Regions from separate parts of the Paenibacillus sp. ov031 genome, predicted to be linked through region 1. Evidence: riboswitches for the same ligand, from Rfam matches in the RefSeq annotation. Region 1 holds a riboswitch; the other holds the start of a gene.
The links. A riboswitch is a leader RNA that binds a small molecule or an ion and turns the genes downstream of it on or off. The one in region 1 is predicted to bind ZMP and ZTP.

Region 1 (11,492 bases):
GTGGCGGCCACAGCCATTCCGGAACAATCCATTCGCTTGCGTATTCTGGCAAACTCGGATGCAGCGGGAGATCAGTTGGTCAAACGCGAGATTCGGGACGCCGTCGTTGCCCAAATGAATGGGTGGGTAACCGAACTGGAGAATCCGCAAAGTCTGGAAGAAGCGCGTGGGGTCATCCGTCAGCATTTATCTGAAATCGAGGATCGTGTAGGAGAAGAGCTTGCCAATCGTGGCCTAACCTATTCATATCAGGTGGAACTTGGGGTTGTTCCGTTTCCAACCAAATTATATGGGGGTACCGTATATCCGGCTGGAGATTACGAAGCAGTGCGGATAACACTGGGAAAAGGTGAGGGACAAAACTGGTGGTGTGTGTTGTTTCCACCATTATGCTTCATAGATGCAGGAACAGGTGATGCGCTGGCGAAGCCTGCAACAGCATCTGCAGCTGCCGTAGAGCCTGGGGACGCACAAGCATCTGTGCAGGCAGCTACACCAGAAGCGCGTTTCTTCCTGTGGGATATGGCGGTCAAATTGTGGGATTGGGTGACGGGATTGTTTGCATAACTGTATAACATGCTGCTGGATATAAGCTTTATCAGGGGACTTCGATTCATGGAAGTGCCCTTTTGTTTTATCATAGGCTCGAGTCAAAGATCGCATGATGTTAATCGCTGGGAAGATTCAGACCGCATCCTTGGGCAGAGCAGATATGTTATAATTATAGGAATCAGAAAACATAAGCGAAGAAGGCATCTCGGAAGCGGAATGTCTTGCATTAACTACCCTACTGAAGTTTAGGAATGATGGATATATGACGAGAGAGAACGAGCAATTGCATCAGTCTTCCATGAAAGGCATGGAGAACGATGAAAGTACAGAGAAAATGGTTACAAGTATGTGGGATGTCAATGTACTGGTAACCAATGAGAACAAGAATGACGTGGCAAAAGGGAGTGCGTATAAACAGGCTCTTGCTGACTTACAGGATGCCGCAGCCTGTCTTCGTCAAGGACAGACCGTGGCATTCCCAACCGAGACGGTATACGGTCTTGGCGCAGACGCTCGCAGTACAGCTGCGGTTGAAGCTGTATTTGCAGCCAAAGGGAGGCCTTCGGACAATCCGCTGATTGTGCATATTGCACAGCGTGACCAGTTGGATTCACTGGTCACGGAAGTGAATGGCACAGCGGAGGCGCTGATGACGGCCTTCTGGCCGGGGCCGCTTACGCTTGTGCTGCCGGTTAGGCCAGGGGTGGTATCCCCGCGGGTTACCGCCGGTTTGGACACGGTGGCCGTGCGTATGCCGGATCATCCGGTGGCCTTGCAGTTGATCGCGGCGGCGGAATGCCCGGTCGCCGCGCCGAGCGCCAACCGCTCCGGGCGGCCAAGCCCGACACTCGCAGCACATGTGCGCGAGGATCTGGCAGGCCGCATCGGCGGCATCGTGGACGGCGGCCCCACCGGGGTGGGCGTCGAGTCCACGGTGGTGCAGGTCGGTGACGACGGTACCGTCACCATCCTGCGCCCTGGCGGCATTACGGCGGAACAGCTGTCCGCCGTTGCCGCCCGTGTCGCCACGGACCCGGCGCTGCTCGCCGAGGGGCCCGGTGGCGATGACAGCCCGGCGCCGCGCTCGCCGGGCATGAAGTACACGCACTACGCGCCCACAGGTGCGCTGTGCGTGGTGGAGGGGCCGCCCGCAGCGGTGGCGGCCTGGATCAGCGCCGCCCTCGCAGAGGCGGCGCTGCGCGGGGAGCGCACCGCAGTGCTGGCGTTCGCCGAGCACGCGGAGCAGTACCGCGCCGATGCCGTGTTCTCGCTGGGCGAAGCCAGCGAGCTGGAGGAAGCAGCGCGCCGGCTGTACGCCGCGCTGCGTAGCTGCGATGAGCAAGGCGCCACATATATTGTGGCTGAAGCCTGCTCGCGCGAAGGACTGGGAGCAGCCGTCATGAACCGGCTGCTCAAGGCGGCAGGTCACCGACTCATTCAGGTCGGTGACCGATAGCTCCCTTTTTCCATAATATCGCTAGAATATTTCCCTCTGGCACTCGTCCTCTAGTTACGACTAGCAATTCCATTTTTTTGAGCTGGGATTGCAAAATGTCTTCTCAGGTCATGTTTATGTCCTTGTCCGCATAAGGTGTACAAGAACCTTTACGTGACTTGGGGGTATGGGGATGTGGGATGTGTCTGCCCATGTAGGGCAGTTGGTAACCATTTTGATTATGGCCGTCGCTCTCGGACTCGACGCGTTCTCACTCGGCATCGGGATTGGTATGAAGGGCATTCGTATGAGAGACGTATTGCGAATCAGTACCGTAACGGCCCTGTTTCACATCATCATGCCGCTCATCGGCATGTATACGGGCAAATATGTCAGTTCCTTGCTTGGTGACATTACGACGTATGCAGCTGGCGGTCTGCTGGTCCTGCTCGGCGCCCATATGATCTTGAACGCTTTCCGGGAGGGAGATACCAAACTGGTGGATCATCGATCTTTGCTCGGTGTGATACTGTTCTCACTGAGTGTCAGTGTGGATTCGTTTTCCGTTGGAGTCTCGCTCGGCATGTTCAGCAGTGACTTGGTGTTAACGGTACTGGCTTTTGGTGTCTGTGGTGGAGCAATGTCCGTCATGGGTCTGATGTTGGGACGGCGTGTGAGCCAGAATATGGGCGATTACGGAGAAGCGGTCGGCGGAGCGATCTTGCTCGCTTTTGGACTTTTGTTTATATTTTAAAAAAAACGACGTTAACCATAATTACAGCCTAGTGCAGTCTTCAATATATAGTTAAGAGTTTCATTGGTTCAGATGGAGTTTCAAACATGATTCGACAACATTTGCAAAATGGGGAGGCTAACCACAATGAAACATATTTTGTTTGTATGTACAGGGAATACATGTCGCAGCCCCATGGCGGAGGGACTTTTACGTAAACTGGCGTCTGAGCGGGGCATTCAGGTGGACGTTCGTTCCGCAGGTGTAGCCGCAACAACGGGCATGCCGATTTCCCGTCATGCGGAGGCTGTATTAAGGGATCACAACGTTGAGGGACCCCCACATTCGACGCTTCTTAGCTCCAACCTAGTCGGCTGGGCCGACCTGATTCTCACGTTAACACGCAGTCATAAACAGCATGTCATGCAGGTTTTTCCTGACTCGGTACACAAGACGTATACCTTGAAAGAGTATGCGGAAAATGACGAACAAGTCTTGAATGATCTTCAGGAATTGGACAGCCTGTTTGCAACATTCGAAATGAAACGTGCGCTAGGTCAGGAGATTTTGGCATCTGAACGTGAGCGGGCAATCGAGATCAGACAACGCATTCCGAGCTTTGATATTTCGGACCCGTTTGGCGGCAGTCGCGACGATTACAACATCGCTGCGGCAGAGATTCGGACTGCGCTCGATAGACTTTTGGACAAGTTGGAGTAATTGGATTCGTTTAATCATTCCCAGGTACCGATAGATTTCCATATAAAAAACGTACATGGGATGTAAATTACCCGTTGATTTTAAACGCAGGTTGTTTTATGATGAATGGGAAAACAGGGATCCGGTGTAACTGGCGACGAAGTGGGCATAACCACGATGGAGCACCGGAACAAACGGCCGGTCGCCTGGGCAAAAGAGCAATTCTGCGTTACCCGCAGACTGCTCTTTTTTTCGTCTTTCATCTGATTATTCGCTATAATAGTACCTGAAATGCCATACAAGAGAATACCAAGGGCAGCCAAGAGGAAGCCGGGCATGATTTTATCGGGAGGCGATAGGATGACTATTGAGTTAGATTCGGAACAACCCGGATTGCATGAACAGACCGCATCCATTCTGCGTGAACTGGCGCTTGCCGGACAGCTTGGACCTGGACAGATCGTTGTGATCGGTACAAGTACAAGTGAAGTTGCAGGCAAACGGATTGGTACAAGCGGTGCTGTTGAAGTAGCGCAGCAGCTTCTTGCGGGTATACGCGAGGTGCAGCAGGAGTTCGGTTTTGATGTTGTATTCCAATGCTGTGAGCACCTGAACCGTGCGCTGGTTATGGAGCGTTCACTGCTTACACGTCTTGGATTGACTGAAGTGGGTGCAGTACCTGTGCCCAAAGCAGGTGGTTCCATGGCATCCGCAGCGTATCGCTCGCTGACCGATCCATGCCTGGCTGAACATGTGCAGGCCCATGCGGGACTGGATATTGGGGAGACGATGATTGGCATGCATTTGCGGCATGTGGCAGTACCTTTCAGAACAGCACTCCGCTACATCGGTGATGCCCGTGTAACTACAGCACTGACCCGTCCGAAGTTGATTGGCGGCGAGCGTGCAGTGTATCGTATGGAAGAGCAACCAGATTCGACATTTTGTGACTGATATCTTCAACCTATTTAAAGCCAAATTAGACTTTACACGAAAACGGAGAGTGCAACACCAATCTGAAGAAGCAAAGCGTTCGCCTTTATCCCCGGATTTCCCCCTTATTATAAGGGAGTTCAGAAAAATCTGGGGATAACAGCGATCGGAAGATGGTGATGCAATCGAAGTCAGGAGTGTAACCACTGTAGTTTCGCTTTATAAATTCACTTATAACTGGGAGGAATTTAATCATGGAACAATTGCGCAAGAATGACCCGGCAGTACTGGAAGCGATGAATCTTGAACTGAAACGTCAACAAAACAACATTGAGCTGATCGCGTCCGAGAATATCGTAAGCGAAGCGGTTATTGAGGCAATGGGATCTGTACTTACTAACAAGTACGCTGAAGGATATCCAGGCAAACGATACTACGGTGGTTGTGAGCATGTGGATATCGTAGAAGATATCGCGCGTGATCGTGCCAAAGAATTGTTTGGAGCAGAACATGTGAATGTTCAACCTCACTCCGGTGCACAAGCGAACATGGCAGTATACCTTGCGGCTCTGAAACCAGGTGATACTGTGCTTGGTATGAACCTTGCGCATGGCGGACACCTCACACATGGTAGCCCGGTTAATGCTTCCGGATTGCTGTACAATTTCGTGGCTTACGGTGTACAAGAAGATACATTCCTGATTGATTATGATGAAGTGCGCAAAGCGGCATTTAAACATCGCCCTCGTATGATCGTTGCAGGTGCAAGTGCATATCCGCGTATCATTGATTTTGAAAAGCTTGCTTCCATCGCTAATGATGTAGGTGCTTTGTTCATGGTGGATATGGCTCACATTGCAGGACTGGTAGCTGCAGGCTTGCATCCAAGCCCGGTTCCACATGCGCATTTCGTAACGACAACAACTCACAAAACGCTGCGTGGACCTCGTGGTGGTATGATTCTGTGCCGCAAAGCTTGGGCAGCAGCGATTGATAAAGCGGTATTCCCTGGTTCCCAAGGTGGACCTCTGATGCACGTGATTGCTTCCAAAGCGGTAGCATTCGGTGAAGCACTGCAACCTTCGTTCAAAACGTATGCACAAAACGTGGTAAAAAATGCACAAGTATTGGCTGAAACGCTGATTGCTGAAGGATTGAACATCGTATCCGGCGGTACAGACAACCACTTGATGCTGATCGACACACGCAGCGTGAATATCACAGGTAAGGAAGCTGAGCATGTACTTGATTCCATCGGCATTACCGTGAACAAAAATGCAATTCCGTTTGACCCAACTAGCCCGTTTGTAACGAGCGGTATCCGTATCGGTACACCTGCAGCTACTTCCCGTGGTATGAACGAAGAAGCGATGGTAGCTATTGGTAAGATCATTGCGAAAACATTGAAAAACCCTAAAGATACAGCTAAATTGGATGAAGCCCGTGCTGAAGTAACGGCACTTACGGACCAATTCCCGCTCTACACTGACCTTAAATACTAAAAAACTTGCTCATGGTGTTTGTATTTGAGATGTTCTTATGTAAACACTCAGACGGAGCAAACCGAAAGAACCTGAAGAAGCGTAGCGCTCGCCTTTATCACCGGAATTCCACCATTTATTAATGGATCAAAAGAATTCTGGGGATAACAGCGATCAGAAGGTCATTCGGTTTGCGGAGCTTCATAGTGTTTACACATTTTTAACATTCAACTGACATAACAGCGAGAGCAAAAAGGACCGGAAGACTCATTTTTCCGGTCCTATTTTTATAGGATTCGGTTTTCTGTAATGATTAAGTGCCCTTTGATGGTGTAATTCGGAGTAGGTGATGATATAATATACAGGATTTATCGGGCCTATGAATGATGATTAGGCATATTTGGTAATGCTGAACATGAAGAACATACCGGAGGGACAAATTAGATGGGAAAATTAGTAATATGTGATCACCCTTTGATTCAACACAAACTGACGTTTATACGCGACATGCGTACGAATACGAAAGATTTTCGTGAATTGGTGGATGAAGTGGCTACACTGATGGCTTATGAGATTACAAGAGATGTTGAGCTGGAAACTATTGATGTACAGACACCAGTAGCTGAAACACAAGGAAAAGTCATTTCCGGACGTATGCTTGGGCTGGTGCCGATTTTGCGTGCGGGCCTTGGGATGCTGGATGGTGTTGTCAAATTGCTGCCGGCGGCAAAAGTTGGACATGTAGGTTTGTTCCGTGACCCGGAAACCCTGCAACCTGTTGAATACTACACCAAGCTGCCTACGGACGTGACAGAGCGTCAGTTGATTGTCATCGACCCGATGCTGGCAACTGGCGGTTCTGCCATTGCTGCTATTGATGTGCTCAAAAAACGCGGCTGCACGCAAATCAAAATGATGAACCTTGTTGCAGCTCCTGAAGGAGTAAAAGCTGTTCAGGATGCGCATCCGGATGTAGACATCTACGTTGCTGCACTGGACGATCGTCTGGATGATCACGGCTATATCGTTCCCGGACTGGGGGATGCAGGAGACCGTCTATACGGCACTAAATAAGCATATCGCATGCTTTGTAAGAGGTTGTTCAAAAAGTCCAATTTTGATTACGAAGGATGCCCAAGGGCATCATCGACATCGAATATGAAATTCAGCCGAAATGTCCGTTGCTCACGTAGTTTTCCCTACGCTCCGCTACTCCATTTCTACCTTCATTCCATATTCTTGGTACTGAAAACCGGACTTTTTGAACATGAACTTATAGAAAAGGGGCTTTGCTTCAATGTCCAAGAAAATTAAAGTCATGACGATATTCGGGGTGCGCCCGGAAGCCATCAAGATGGCTCCGCTTATTTTGGAACTGCAGAAACATCCCGAATCTATTGAATCGATCGTTTGCGTTACTGCACAGCATCGTCAGATGCTGGATCAGGTTCTTGAAGTATTCGATATTCATCCAGACTACGATCTGGATGTGATGAAAGATCGCCAGACGTTGAATGAAATTACGATTCGTGTGCTGGGAGGCCTGGAGCCGGTTTTGCGTGAAGCAAAGCCGGATATCGTGTTGGTTCACGGTGATACGCTGACAACGTTTGTAGCCAGCTATGCTGCGTTCCTGCAGCAGATTCAGGTGGGGCATGTGGAAGCAGGTCTTCGCACGTGGAACAAGCTCTCTCCATATCCGGAAGAAATGAACCGTCAGTTAACCGGTGTGCTTGCTGACTTGCATTTTGCACCGACGGACTGGTCTTCTTCCAACCTTGCCAAAGAAAATAAATCGGAGTCTAGTACGTATGTCACAGGCAACACGGTAACAGATGTGTTTCAATATACAGTACGGCAGGATTACACACATCCGGTACTAGATTGGGCACAGGGCAAGCGTCTTGTGCTGATGACAGCTCACCGCCGTGAATCCCAAGGCGAGCCTCACCGTAACATTTTCCAGGCCGTCAAACGGATTGCCGACGAGTTTGAGGATATTGCCATCGTGTATCCGGTACATCTAAGTCCTGCTGTGAAGGAGCCGGCTCACGCGATTTTGGGGAATCACCCCCGTATTCAACTTATTGATCCACTAGACGTGGTGGATTTGCATAACTTTTACCCGCATACTCACTTGATTTTGACAGATTCAGGAGGTTTGCAGGAAGAAGCGCCTTCGTTTGGTGTGCCTGTTCTCGTCCTTCGGGATACAACGGAGCGTCCGGAAGGAATTGAGGCTGGAACACTGGAGCTGGTGGGTACCGAAGAGGAACGTGTATATGAGCGCACCAAAGCTCTGCTTACAGACGAAACACTGTATGCAAGCATGAGTCAGGCTGCCAATCCTTATGGTGATGGACATGCTTCAGAAAGAATTGTCAATGCGATTTTGCATCATTTTGGTGTGAATAGTGAACGTCCGGAATCATTTCACAGAAAATTCAAAAAATAATTCATTTTTTCTAACGGATTATTAAAGGGTACAGCATACAGTTAAACTGTACGGTTTACGCGGGTTTATGGGCTCTGAGGGCCTGTATTCCCGTCGTTTTCCCCTTTAAAACGCTAAAATCATTCAATTGACAAAGGCTCTCATCATTCAGTAAAATTAACTGGGATTGCAAGGGTGGCGTGGAAAATGGCCGATTCGAACAAACCAAATTCATCCCGTAACCATGACGATAATGTATGGAAAGCGATGGGGCTCGTGACAGCTTTTGGAATCGAGATTGCCATTCTCGCTGTTGCCGGATATTACGTTGGCTCCTGGGTGGACAAGACCATCGGGGGTAGCGGAATATGGATCGCCGTAAGCGTTCTCTTTTTTTTGGCAGCAGGCGGCGTAAGCATCTACTTTATCGCGAAAAAATTCATGGGGGAAAGTGATGAGTGAACTAACCAGATACCGCAGATGGATGACTGTTTTCATCATGTACTTTCTTATGATTTGTTTTCTAGCAGCGGCCTTTCTGCCCCGTGTGGAAACAATAGCTTTGGGACTGGCCCTAGGAACGGTGATCAGTTGGATCAACGCGTCTTATCTGGGTCGCAAAGTCAGGAGAATGTTGGATGGTGCAGCGGAAGGAAACCTTAAGCGTGTGAACCTGGGATTTTTGACTAGAGCAGCTCTCGCAGTACTCGCTGTTTTCGTGGCGATGCAGTATCCGCAATACTTCAATTTATATGCGGTTGTAGTTGGCTTGGTCATAGCGCAATTTTCCTTACTATTTATAGGGATATTGTTGTCCCGCAAAGCAGACTCATAGAGGTGCTGCAAGCTTTCGAATGAGAAAGGGGTGAGAAAAATATGCATGAATCTCCGATAATTAACCTGGGTGGGTTCCATCTGGATTTGTCTGTTCTGCTGATGCTGATCGTAACATCCGCCATTGTATTTATTGTTGCAAAACTGGCTACGCGGAACTTGTCAGTGGAAAATCCGGGCAAAATGCAAAACTTCCTAGAGTGGGCGATTGAGTTTGTACGTAACCTGATCTCGAGCACGATGGACATGAAGAAGGGGCAGCATTTCCTTACCTTGGCAACCACAATGATTATGTTTATCTTTGTGGGAAACATGTTGGGTCTCCCTTTGGGCTTTGTAACTGGGGCTACGGATGCAAGCCAAGCTGAAATCTTTGGCAAGCCAATTGTCTCCGTCCAAGAAGCGTTCCATGAAGCTCATGAGAAGAATCCTGAAGCTCATCCACATATCGAAGTTGCCTGGTGGAAATCACCTACGGCTGACCTTTCGGTAACCATGGGTCTAGCGTTGATCGCATTTGCTATCGCGCATGGATTGGGACTTTTCCGTAACACCAAAGCGTATCTCAAGCATTATTTCCAACCACACTGGCTGTTCTTCCCAATCAACATTGTGGAGACGGCATCCAAGTTGTTGACACACGGTATGCGTTTGTTCGCCAACATCTTTGCAGGTGAGGTTCTGATCTCCACGATTATGAAACTTACAGCATTCAAATGGATTGGCGCAATTGCAGCAATTCCGCTGTTGACGGCATGGCAGGGATTCAGTATTTTCATCGGAGCCATACAGGCATTCGTATTTACGGTTTTGATGATGGTATACATATCACAAACCGTCGAATCGCATGAGGAACATTAAGATTCAGGTCCAATACGGTTAAACCTGTAGGGCTGAACTATAAAATTTGAACGAACATTCTAAGGAGGATATACAAATGGGAGCAATGGCATTAGTGGCAGCAGGAATTGTTGCAGGATTGGGCGCACTTGGCGCAGGTATCGGTAACGGTTTGGTAATTAGCAAAACGGTGGAAGGTATTGCACGTCAACCGGAAGCAAAATCCACTCTTCAAACAACAATGTTTATCGGTGTAGGTTTGATCGAGGTATTGCCGATCATCGGTGTAGTACTCGCGTTCATGTTCTACGGAGCGGCTTAATAAAATCAGTGCAGGTTTGGCGGGGAAGGCCACAGCCATCCGCGCCTTCTTTTTAGGTAGCGTCCGTAAACCGGAGTTGCGGCCTGAGGATACCTTCAGGAAGGAGTGAACAGATTGAATTTCGTATGGGAAAATACAGTTCTGGCGATTATAGCATTTGGTATTTTATATTGGCTGCTTAGCCGTTATGCATTTGGTCCACTTTTCTCCATTATGGAAAAACGTCGTGAGCTCGTATTGGCGCAAATGAATGAGGCTGCCCAAACGCGGGATCAGGCTATTGCCTATGTTGAGGAACAGAAGCAGGCTCTTGAAAAAGCGCGTAAAGATGCTTATGACATCATTGAACAATCCAAACAAACAGGCGGCAAACAGGCTGAAACGATTCTGGCGGATGCAAAAGCAGAAGCGAATCGCCTAAAAGACGATGCTGTGCGTGAGATTGAGAGCGAGAAGAACAAAGCGGTTGCAGCCCTTCGCAGCGAACTGGGTACAGCTTCCGTTCAAATCGCTTCCAAGCTGATCAAAAAAGAAGTTGAGAACGGTCCTGCACAAGAGGAGCTTGTGAACCAATACCTCAATGAGGTAGGAGGCCGACAATGAGCCGCGATACGATTGTTGCTAAGCGTTATGCGAAAGCATTGTTTGAAGTTGCTCTCGGACAGCAGAAGGTGCTTGAAGTCGAACAAGAGCTACGTACTGTTGTAATTGCCATCACTGGTGATGCGGAAATCGGTAAATTTATCGAGTCACCCAACATCTCTGAAGAGGCAAAACAGAATGTACTTCGCACAAGTCTTGACGGCAAGGTGTCTGAACCTGTTCTGAAAACCGTCTTGCTTTTGATTGAGCGTGGACGCGTTGAACTGCTGGAAGCTCTGCTGAATGATTATGTGAAGATCGAGGGCGAATCGCTCGGCATAGCCGATGCACGCGTGTACTCGACTTATGCCTTGAATGATGAAGAACAAGAAGCGGTAGCCCGTGAATTCGGTGGCCGTGTGAATAAAAAGATCCGTATCGAGAACATTGTCGATCCGACTTTGCTGGGCGGATTGAAAGTTGCCATTGGCGATACGATCTATGACGGTAGCTTGGCTGGCAAGCTTGAACGTCTTGAGCAGTCTTTTAACAGACGAGTACAGTAGATTGGGGTGAGGACACTTGAGTATCAAACCAGAAGAAATCAGTACATTAATTAAGAGCCAGATCGAACAATACAAGAACGA
Region 2 (11,492 bases), on a different contig from region 1:
TATGGCATCTTTTCCTGGCCGCAGGACTAAGCGGGGCATGTTCTGCCCTATTCATGCCCACCGCAATGGCAATTATTCCCGGAGTATCAGATAAACACAAATTGGTGCGTGCATTCGCGGTAATCGACGGCTGCCGTAATGCAGCTGCTTTGTTGGGCCCAGCCTTAGCCGGAGCTCTTACTGCCGTAGCTGGGGCGTTGCCAACGCTCGGCATCAACGCCGTTTGTTACACCGCCGCCATTGCCACGTTGCTCTATCTGCCCACAATGCAGAAGCCAGTAGCAGCTAAGTCCTCATTTTCAATTAAGGCTTATTTCAGAGATATCCATGAAGGTTTCTCCTTTTATCGTAGTTTCCCGGCCATGCTTTCGATTATGGGAATGGTTTCGATCAGCAACATGTCTTCTGTAGCGATCTGGACGATGATGATTCCTTTTGTTCGTGAAGTGTTAAATCGGGATGCCGCTGCTATGGGTACACTCACCACTGCTTCAGCATGTGGCACATTAATAGGACTTTTGGTCATCTCGTGGATGGGTGAAATCAAAAGACGACGGACAGTTATGTTGTGCAGCCTAGCCGCCATCGGGCTTTTTAACGCCTTACTGGGCCTATTCCCGAGTTATCCGTTTGCGCTCGTTGCCTTATGTGCCGCTGGTGCAGCAGGACCTTTCTTTGGTTCTCTCAGTTCAGCTTTGCATGGTACACTTGTCCCCGGACCTCTTCAAGGCCGAGTCAACTCAATACGGTTCCTCATTGGTGGCGGACTACAGCCTGTAGGTGCTTTTGCAGGTGCAGCGGTTGCAGAACTCTATGGTCTGCCTTTCTTATTCTTGTCTTTGGGTCTGCTCCCCTTGCTTTGTTCGGTCGCCGCAGCTTTCCTTCCCAACCTGAAGAATTTAGATGGTGATTTATCTACTTTACAGAATAGAACACAATTCAATTCTCATAACAAGGTAATTAACACATTATAGGAATGTCATTTTTTTAAAATAGGTGAATCTCTGGATTAGTTGTGTGTATCCGCTATAGCTGACTTGTAATCTACAAATCGGATACACACCGCACAAAAAAGAACGACAATCCCGATCAAGGTTTTGTCGTTCCTCATTCATTTAAATTTTCTTTCCTATATCTTCTCCGCTACAGCAGTTCGAACTGAAGCTGAGGTTCTGTTATCTCAGTTTTCCCTTCCAGCTGTACAGCGCCATATCCCAATTCCAGAACCGCAGCAATTCGCTCGTTGCCTAACACGCCAAACTTTTCAGCACGACTCCGGTCGTACATCCAGTCATGCAACGTACTGCGCACACCCAGGCCCTGTTCATGGGCAAGCAAACGAAAATTTTGGATCAGACAGCAGACAGCTGCAAAGTCCTCTTCCCGCTTATGATGATCCGCCTCTTCCTTCACCAGAACCAGAAGATACGCTGGAGCGTGCTCCTGCATTCCCTGCATGAGTTTCCCATTACGATTATCGGCAAAAATAAATCGCCACGGCTCACGAAGTCCATCATTTGGCGCCCACACGGCGTGATTGAGCAATTCAAGGATTAGCTCCTGTGATACCGGTCGATCCAAAAAATATTTCGGACTGTGTATGCCCCCTTGCAGATCGGACAATTCCATATTTACATCCTCCCTTCTACGTAGTCTGACCCTGAAATACAGTCCACTTTTGCTCAGCTGGTGTTCTTTTCCGGCTTCTTGGCGCTTTGTCGTAATATCCCATATGAAGAATGCCAACAAATCTTTCATCCTCACGCAGTCCAATTCCTTTGAAAAAGCCTTCATTCTGAATCATGGACTCTGTATCCCACAGCATTCCTAACCCTTTTTCCCATCCCAGCAGTTGGAAGCTCTGCATCATCCCGCAGGCAGCCGCATAATTGCGGTCATTGGTCAGACGATCCGGTCCTACAGTCGACATAACAATGACATGAGCAGGAATATCGGTAAACCTCTTTTTAAACACATCCAGCAGTTTTCCCGGAATCAACTTGCCGAGCTTGCTCTGCGACATCTGTTCCAGCATGCAGTCAACCAACCGTTTGCGTGCTTCGGGAGTTCCGGCATAAACAACACGCCATGAGCCAGATTCAACAGATGGTTGAAGCCGTGTAGCCTTGTGCAGCAATTCAACAACCAACTCCTGTTCCACCGGTGTAGAATTACATTTACGAATACTTCTGCGTTCCCTGATCAATTCTGCCAGACTCAAGTGTTTCACTCTCCTTCAGTTTATCTGGATTCCATATCCATGCTGCTGTCTTGAAGAAATTGAAGTATTATTTTCAGCTCCGGTTCCGAATATTTGTCCAAAGAACGATAGAACCGTTCAGCCTCAAGTACATGTAAACGTTCATGCAGTTCAAAGATCTTTTTGCCTTGTGGTGACAACCGGAAGTAGCTCTCCTTTTTGTTGTCATTCATTTTCGTACGTTTGACGAATCCTTCCTCCAGCAGTTTGTTGCCGATCTTGGTAATACTCGCTTTGGACAAATTCATCGCCTCAGCAATACCTGTGTTGTTTATAGGCTCATGCTTGCCAATGCAATCTATCATATGAACCGCGGTCAAATGCTGAGGGATTTTGTCCATGCTTTCCCGCTGGGCGATACTTAGAAAATGTTCAATTTCCGTATCCTTGTGATTCTCATATACATGTAAAAACCGGATAAATTGGTCATACAGTAACTGTTTTGTTCGATCGTTTGAATCCATTCTTCAATCGCTCCTTATTTACTTATAAACAATAAAAAAACCTTGAATGATTAAACTAATTCAGGAAATTAATCTGAAATAGTTTACTTGTTAACAATATATCACGAGTGAGAACAGTTATCAACTATTTCCTCTGGTAAAAGAAAAAAATTAGAATTAAGCCCTAGGCTACCTTACTGCTTGGGAAATGGCATCTTACATACAGAAACATTTTCTATTTTGATAACGTCTACATATTCAAATAATTAATCCTTAGTGGAGGAGCCTATGTTTAAAAAAATCACTATTTCCTTGCTGACAACGACTCTGCTCATCCTGCCGAGCTTTGCGGCTACCGGGGAAGCTGCAAACCAGTACATCACAATGGATACTGGCATGCTACAAAATAATCGTGTTCTAATTCCGTTACGGGCAGTGTCCGAAAACTTGGGAGCGGAAGTTAACTGGAACAAAGAACTAAAAAATATCACCATGACCAAAGGTGAAACGACAATACTTTTGACCATTAACTCTAAAAAGATACTGGTTAACCAAGAGGAAGTTTCTCTGGATGTTCCTGCGGAATTAAACGATAACACCACCTATGTCCCGGCGCGGTTTATCAGTCAAACTTTAGGCGCTGACGTGCAATGGAATCAACAAACCAGCCAAGCAACAATCACTCTGGATGGCACGCAAATACAGGTGACGATGGCAAAACCCAAAGTGCAAGTGCCCAATACAAAGAGAATAACGGCCAAACAACAGCAAATCTTCGTTGATAAATTAAATGAAGCGACAAACCTGTCTTCCATTAAGCAAATTCGGACATACTTTAGCGCCTATTTTACAGATCGTTTTATCAACGAAATTATTCGGGATAAAGGGCTGGAATACAACTTTAAATTCAAAGTCATCAGCCAATCCGGTCTGACTTACCGTGACAGCAATACAGCTAGATTAAGTCAATACTCGGGTTCTAGTTCCGTTTACGGTAACAAGGAAACACTCTACCGAAGTGCCACACTCGTCTATACAAATAAGGGCTGGAAAGTAGATCGTGTTGAATTTTCATTAATAGACGAGATACTTAATCCTTAAGATCATCTCTCTTGATAAGAGAAATCCATTAACTATTGAACAATTTTGCTTTTTCAAGTACTATCAATCTAAACAATTTAATCGATCATATGTAACTGGCGAACACGGTGAACCGTGAGGGAGCATATGGTTTTGTTAATAAGCCGTACGCCTGGGCAGAGGTAAGGAATATTTATTTCCTTGCCTCTTTTTTATGTTGAAAGGGCGATGTGAAAATGAGTACTGACAAACTGATCTTGAATGGACAAACGGTAGCGGATTTTATGAAGGAAGACATGGCCTCGAAGGTTGCCATTCTTAAGGAAAAAGGCATTCAGCCTTGTCTCGCTACAATTCTCGTCGGAGATGATCCTTCTTCAGCGACTTATGTGCGTATGAAAGGAAATGCTTGTGCTCGCTTAGGCGTGCAATCCATTAAGGTCGTTCTTTCTGCGGATACCACCACGGATGAATTAATTCAAGAAATAAACAAGCTAAATGATGACCCTTCCGTACACGGTATTTTGCTTCAGCACCCTGTCCCGAATCATATCGATGAAAGAGCAGCTTTTGATGCCATTAGTATCGAGAAAGACGTTGACGGTGTTACGACTCTCGGTTTTGCACTTAATGCTTTTGGAGACGCAGAATTCCCTTCCTGTACACCACAGGCTATTATGCGCATTTTGGATTTCTACAATATTCAGATCGAGGGCAAACATGCAGTTGTCATCGGAAGAAGTCCAATTCTGGGCAAACCTGTCTCAGCCATGCTGCTCAACCGGAATGCAACGGTGACGATTTGCCACTCCAAAACCGTGAATCTGGAAGAAATCGTGAAGCTTGGCGATATCATAATTGCAGCCGTGGGCAAACCGCTCTTTGTTAAAGGAGACTGGATTAAACCAGGTGCTGTCGTTATTGATGCAGGTTATAACAAAGGCAACGTCGGAGATGTGGACTACGAAGCTTGCTTTGTTCCTTCTTCAGCAATTACACCTGTACCGGGCGGTGTTGGTCCTGTAACGATTGCGACGCTCATTGAACATACGATTAAATCTGCCTACAAGCTGTCTGAAAATGCATAATTGAATTAGCCAAAAAACAAGGTCCCTCCAGTTGACGAGGGGCCTGTTTTGTCTTTGAATAAGCTCGAATTGAAAATAAGAAAATATATAGATCTTTTTTTCTCTTTTTACAAACGGACCATATCTATATTATTATGAACAAGGCTTAGGAAGGAGATAAACATAACTTGAAACCTTTAGTACAGCTCCTGCATTTTGGTTATCATCAGGCGATGAGTTGCATTTTTCCTGTGGCGATCTTTGGAACGTTGGCCCTTTCTAGCGTAATTCAGATACCCTTTCTTTATCGCTATGATGCCATTCTGCTTGTTTTATTAGCAGTACAATACCTTATGTACCGGAGCGGATTGGAAACACGTGATGAAATCAAAGTCATATGTATATTTCACGTGATTGGATTGGTACTGGAGATGTATAAGGTGTGGATGGGATCCTGGTCATACCCTGAGCCTGGTTATACCAAGCTCTTTGGCGTTCCCCTTTATAGCGGATTTATGTATGCAAGTGTAGCAAGCTTTATGTGCCAAATATGGCGCAGATTGCGTATGGACATGACAGGCTGGCCTGGGTTTGCATCTTCGGTTCTGTTAGGAGGAGCCATCTATATCAACTTTTTCACACATCATTTTATTCCCGATTTTCGTTGGTGGTTGACCGCTCTGGTATTTATTGTTTTTCGTAAAACATGGATTATCTATCGGGTACGATTAACTACCTATCGAATGCCGTTAACGCTCGCTTTTGTCATCGTAGGTTTTTTCATCTGGACTGCTGAAAATATAGCTACATTTTTTAACGGCTGGAAATACCCTGACCAGCATGACTCCTGGCAACTGGTCAGTTTTAGCAAGATCAGTTCGTGGTTCCTTTTGGTGATTATTAGTGTCATCATTGTGGCCCAACTGAAATATGTCAAAGCTAATCGAAAATAATGAGTAGGAGGATACAATGGAAGACTTTATTTTGTGGTTGAAATATGTGTTATTAGGTATCGTACAAGGGGCTACAGAGCCTATTCCGGTTTCTTCAAGCGGACATTTGATTATCGTTCAACGACTGCTTGGCATGCAGCAGAACGGATTATCCTTTGAAATTTTGACAAACACAGCCTCACTGATTGCCATTATGTTTATTTTTCGGGAAGATATCAAAAAACTTATTGTAGGAGGCTGGCGATTTCTAGTCTCTCGCAATGCGGAGTACAGAGCAGATTTTATGTTTTGTCTATACATAATCATTGGTACCCTGCCTGCTGCGATCGGGGCTGTGCTATTCAAGGATAAAATTGAAGAAATATTCACTTCTGTCTATACGGTTGCGATTAGTTTACTGATCACAGGGGTTGCGCTGTGGCTTATTCGAAACCTTCGCGGGCGCAAAAGAGATGGGGATTTGTCTGCGAAAGACGCAGTACTGGTGGGTCTGGCTCAAGCGGTGGCTCTTATTCCGGGAATAAGCCGCTCTGGTGCAACAGTGATTGCATCTATTGCTGTCGGGATGAAACAAGAAACGGCGTTGAAATTTTCTTTTATGCTCTACATTCCGATCAGCATTGGCGGGGTAATATTAGGGGCTTCTGACATTGTAACCGATCCGCACCGAGCGCAGTTAGCTATACCTTACATTTTAGCGTTCATTACGACCCTTATCGTAACCTACTTTTCAATGAGATGGTTCATGGGAATTATGGCAAGAGGGAACTTGATTTACTTTTCATACTATTGCTTCGTAGTCGGAATTCTTTTACTTATTTTTTTGTAAACCCGAATTTTCCTTGTAACGTATAAGGGAACAACCCTAAACAGTGGGTTGTTCCCTTTTTATTGTCTTCCAGACTTGACGATCTCGCCCTACTCGCAGGTTCCGTACGAACACTCTTTAACGTTCTCCAAGAACCATGGCGCCCATGCCATTCGGATCATCCATTTGTTTATGGGTTACGATTTCTCCTTTATCGTTGAATCCCTTCATTTCATACGGAATTGTTGCAGACGAGGGCAGTGATACAAACCAGATTATGCTTTCCGGCCCCACCTCAACCAACTTGGCTTCGGCAACTACTGGTTTCTCATTTCCCTCAAACTCGACTGTTACACGCTGAATAGCCGGGTCTAATATATGTCCAAACAGCATAGGGAAAGGTGTCGATATGTGACTCAATTCAGGTATGCTCATGTAATCCAGTGCAGACGTGAATTGAGATGATTCACCAATGGAATATCCGCCACCCCATGCCCACTTCCATCCGAATATTATTTTCCGAGCATACTCCATCTGAAGATTGCTGTTATTTTCCTGACCCGTTTTTTGTTTGAACAAAATTATGCCGCCGTCTACCGGTTCTTGATGAATGATTTGTAATGAATCATCATTATTTCTAAACTTTCGGATCGCTTCTTCAGCAGTTTTTCCTATAGGAATATGCATGGTTTCACTCATTCCCATTGCTTTGGACATGCGCCGATCGGCTAGTCCGCCAGGTCTGTCATTAACATAAACAAATGCGATGCACGTTATGAGCAAAAGTAAAATGACTATCGCAGTAATTCGAATGATTCGTTTTCTTCGCATTTTTGGCATTACGATGTCCATTCACTCCTTAAGATGACGATGACGACTATTCGCCCTGAACCGTAGATAAGGAAACAAGGACCGGACTAGCGAAATCGGAAGCTTCTTCCCCTTTGGGATTGTGAAGACGGAATAAAAAAGCGTCACCTTTTTCTGATTTCCAGACCATATAATCGTTTATCCCTTTTTCACCTGAAGCTTGAAGATAAAGCTCGGCGAAACCAAGCGGGTGCTCAATCAACTCGCCACTATAATCAGTCACCGCACCGAATTTTTCCAAGTTCTCTTGACCAGTTGTCTTAAGCTTTTCCAGATCATAATCTGAGGGCAGTGGTTCAATATCCACATAGTAGTCGGGATTGCTTGTCAGCGACAAGCGGCCTTTGGCAGCATCAAAAGAAAACTTCTCGAACACGTACAATGTAAAACCTTCCCCTTGATGCAAGGTGGCCGTTTGTGATGAATTCCCCTCCCCTGTCATCAAATCAAAACTTTCTGTTTGCGGTCGTGTCGTTTCAGATGTTTCCTCATTTTCTGTGGTTGGAGCTGTAACCGACTCATTTGTTGGTGCTGATGGTTCAGAGGTTGCAGGCAGCTCTGTTTCTCCAGAGCAAGCTGTAAGTGCAACAAACATAACGAGTATCGGGATTTTAATAAAAACAGAACGAAGTTCTTTCAATTGTATCACTCCTTACAAGTTTAATGGTCAATATGTTATTACCCATGGAAGCGCATGGAAACCATACGATTGCCCCTACTCACTCCATTCTCCACCTGAACAATATGTTATGTTTAAAACGAAAAAAAGTCGCCATAATGGCGACTTTTTACGTAATTTAGATTGTACAGATTGTAAAATTAATTGAACTTATAGGTCCAAAATGCTTCTCTTCCAAACCGATTTCGGATTTGTTCATCGTCCAAATTCCCCTTGCCGACAAGTTCCGGCGCTTGGAATTGTGAACGGTGAGCTCGAATCGACGCCATTTTCTTGGCAAGGAATCCGCTCACGTCTTCAATCACATCCGCTTTCCCGATACTCTCTTCGTGATTGTTCGAGAATGCGCAGCAGTACACAATAGGTCTCTCCTCTGCGGGCAATCGACCAATCGTTCGCGTAACCGCGGCTCCGGTTGCATCATGATCGGGATGCACACTATACCCCGGATAGAAAGTAATGACCAGTGAAGGGTTAAGCTCCTTGATCAGGGCTAAGATGTGGCCATCTAGCAGCTCAGGGTCTTCAAACTCGATCATTTTATCATGAAAACCGAGCATCCTTAAGTCTTGAATACCAATCGCATTGGAGGACTCTATGAGTTCATCCTTACGGATTATTGGCAAGGTGACCCGGTTGGCAAATGGAGGGATGCCCATATTACGTCCCATCTCCCCTAGAGTCAGGCAAGCATAAGTGACTTGAGCACCGCCTTCTATGTACTTCGCCAACGTTCCCGAAGCAGTGAATGCTTCATCATCGGGATGGGGAAACACAACTAAAATGCGCTGATGTTCAATCTGTTTGTTATTCATGCTTATTTGATCCTCCGCTTTCATCAGAACAATTCCCGACTAAGTTGTAAAGCTACAACCAGCTTTCCTTGACTATCGTGACCAGCCAGAATGAGTCGTTCTTGTTCCAGCTCGTCAATGTGTGTAAGTCCTTCAGCGTATATCCAGCCGTGAGTGGTTTTTAAACCAACTCGGTATGGGCCTGTGCCCGAGATAGATCCTTGCGTATATCGTATGACCGCATTGGAAATGAATGCCGACCCCGGATGCCTTGTGCTATCGAAGTGACTGGCGTAAGCACCTGACGTGAGTTCGAGGTGTAAATATAGGTCCTGATCGAGAAGTTGATTGATCCGGTGTTGGATGTCTTGAGGCTCTATTGGCTGCATGGCGGCCTCCTTTTTAATAAAAAGTAACGTTCTACATCCATTTTAACATATGTCCCGTGAGAATAAACATGGAATGAGTGAGCGAATGTTTGGAATACTCTCTATTTACTGTTTTCTAAAGAATCCTCTTCCTTCTGCACGGGTTCGGAGCACTCTCTTCTTAACAGGGCAATTTCATGTCGATAAGGTGCACTTTTATATTTTATTTTGCCAATCGACGGCGTCTCAAGCAGTTTCGGAATTGACACGAGCTGGGGATGATGTACGATATTATCCAAAGTCTGAAGTCCGATATGTCCGTGCCCAATGTTTTCATGGCGATCTTTCCTCGATCCCCGCACATTCTTGGAGTCATTGATATGCAGTACTTTTAATCGATCAAGGCCAAGCACCTTATCAAACTGCTCAAGTACCACATCAAAATTATCAACAATATCGTATCCGGCATCATGAACATGACAAGTGTCCAGACATATGGAAATCCGTTCATTCCGCTGCACGCCATCGACAATCTGTGCCAGTTCTTCAAAGCTTGTTCCGCACTCTGTTCCTTTTCCCGCCATCGTCTCCAACGAAATCTGTACCTCCGGGTGATTATCGTCTTGTAATACTTCATTTAATCCCCGGATTATTTGTCGAATACCGATGTCCAATCCAGCATTTACGTGGGCCCCGGGGTGAAGAACAAGCTGATTTGATCCCAGCGCTGCCGTTCGTTCGATCTCGTCTCGCAGGAATTGTACGCTAAAATCAAACACCTCTCGTTTGCAACTATTCGCCAGATTAATCAGGAATGGAGCATGCACGACAATATTGGAAATGCCATGCTGCTTCATGTGCAAATGACCTGCTTCTATATTATATTGCGAAATAGATTTTCGTTTCGAATTCTGCGGTGCGCCAGTGTACATCAGAAAAGTAGATGCACCGTAAGAAGCGGCTTCTTTACTAGCCTGAAGAAGCATCTCTTTTCCTCCAAAGGATACATGCGATCCAATCAGCAGATCACTACTTTTCATCATTACCAACCACCCTCTCCTGTTGAAACCATCATTCAATTATCAATGAAATGGGTTGGATTGGCTAATGGGAAATGACGGTGGTGAAGGAGATCAGAGGAAGGCATCATTTGGTCGCAATAACTTACATGTTTAAGGCAAAAAAGCCGCCAATTGGCGGCTTGATATGCATTTCAGTTCTCGTTACAACCATTTTCATTCTCAACGCTTGGCTTCCGGTTCAGGGAGTAACAAATACGTTATCGAAGTGTGTATGCTTGTTTGCCGTTCTAACACCGATTTTGCCATGCGTGAACGGATTCAAGCTGTTGTCCGTATAATCGATCTTCGGAGTGACCATATCATCCACATAAACTTTGATGTTTGTACCATTAACGGCAACTTTCATATGATACCAGGTATTGGTGGAATATGATTGCGCGTTGCTCTTGAGGAGCGCCCAATTATAATTCATCTTGCCCAGACTAACTCCGCTTGTGGTCAGATAGGCGTAATATCCTTGTAAAGCATCATAATTGTTCTGACCTCGTTCTGTGCCGTGGGATGGATTGGACACTCTGACAAGTAACCCCCCATCTCCCCCTGAGTCAATCATCTTAATATCCGCCTCGACCGTATAATCTGCCCATCCTGAATCTCCAAATGTAGATTTGGCAGGTCCGGTGCTCGCTGCACTGTATTCACCATTCTCTACAGCCCACGTTCCTTCAAACCGTGTCCATCCATTATCGTCGCCGTCGTTAAAATTATCACTTACACTTGTCACATCAACATTCTTCTGAAACGTCATTCTTGAGAAATCAGCCTCGCCTGTTACGAATTCAACCTTTAATTCCCGTTGTCCAGCATTTAAGTAGACCTTTTTCTTCGATATGTTTTTCCAATTATCCCATCCGCCCGTATTAGGTACATTGACGATACCCGTTAAGTCGGTCGAACCATCCCACACTCGGATCTGAGCCCCGTCCAACGAGGTAGCCATGCGAAAATCAATATCGTAATATCCACTTGACTCCACGTTTACTTTGTATTTATACCATTCTCCCGTCTGATTCCAGCCTAAGTTGAACAGTCCTTCGTTATTCAGGCGAATATCCCCGGCATCGGTACGATAAGCCCCGCCCAGGTTC

Region 2: another riboswitch for ZMP and ZTP. It lies ahead of BUA17_RS05350 (bifunctional 5,10-methylenetetrahydrofolate dehydrogenase/5,10-methenyltetrahydrofolate cyclohydrolase); the one in region 1 lies ahead of BUA17_RS10970 (TIGR01440 family protein).

The regions. Positions count from the first base shown of each region.
Region 1 covers NZ_FRDO01000002.1:143,085-154,576, reverse strand. The annotation lists gene spoIIR (stage II sporulation protein R) at 1-567, shown strand, start outside; gene BUA17_RS10985 (L-threonylcarbamoyladenylate synthase) at 815-2,008, shown strand; gene BUA17_RS10980 (manganese efflux pump MntP) at 2,181-2,741, shown strand; gene BUA17_RS10975 (low molecular weight protein arginine phosphatase) at 2,868-3,440, shown strand; ZMP/ZTP riboswitch at 3,557-3,638, shown strand; gene BUA17_RS10970 (TIGR01440 family protein) at 3,780-4,373, shown strand; gene glyA (serine hydroxymethyltransferase) at 4,607-5,854, shown strand; gene upp (uracil phosphoribosyltransferase) at 6,278-6,907, shown strand; gene wecB (non-hydrolyzing UDP-N-acetylglucosamine 2-epimerase) at 7,131-8,288, shown strand; gene BUA17_RS10950 (AtpZ/AtpI family protein) at 8,475-8,729, shown strand; gene BUA17_RS10945 (ATP synthase subunit I) at 8,722-9,102, shown strand; gene atpB (F0F1 ATP synthase subunit A) at 9,144-9,962, shown strand; gene atpE (F0F1 ATP synthase subunit C) at 10,039-10,263, shown strand; gene atpF (F0F1 ATP synthase subunit B) at 10,378-10,866, shown strand; gene BUA17_RS10925 (F0F1 ATP synthase subunit delta) at 10,863-11,411, shown strand; gene atpA (F0F1 ATP synthase subunit alpha) at 11,428-11,492, shown strand, end outside.
Region 2 covers NZ_FRDO01000001.1:1,233,923-1,245,414, reverse strand. The annotation lists gene BUA17_RS05375 (MFS transporter) at 1-974, shown strand, start outside; gene BUA17_RS05370 (nitroreductase family protein) at 1,144-1,629, opposite strand; gene BUA17_RS05365 (nitroreductase family protein) at 1,646-2,230, opposite strand; gene BUA17_RS05360 (MarR family transcriptional regulator) at 2,242-2,724, opposite strand; gene BUA17_RS05355 (stalk domain-containing protein) at 2,992-3,804, shown strand; ZMP/ZTP riboswitch at 3,886-3,968, shown strand; gene BUA17_RS05350 (bifunctional 5,10-methylenetetrahydrofolate dehydrogenase/5,10-methenyltetrahydrofolate cyclohydrolase) at 4,020-4,871, shown strand; gene BUA17_RS05345 (DUF817 domain-containing protein) at 5,039-5,803, shown strand; gene BUA17_RS05340 (undecaprenyl-diphosphate phosphatase) at 5,820-6,632, shown strand; gene BUA17_RS05335 (hypothetical protein) at 6,750-7,463, opposite strand; gene BUA17_RS05330 (hypothetical protein) at 7,489-8,121, opposite strand; gene bshB2 (bacillithiol biosynthesis deacetylase BshB2) at 8,301-8,975, opposite strand; gene BUA17_RS05320 (YojF family protein) at 8,999-9,343, opposite strand; gene BUA17_RS05315 (deoxyribonuclease IV) at 9,445-10,365, opposite strand; gene BUA17_RS05310 (family 43 glycosylhydrolase) at 10,583-11,492, opposite strand, start outside.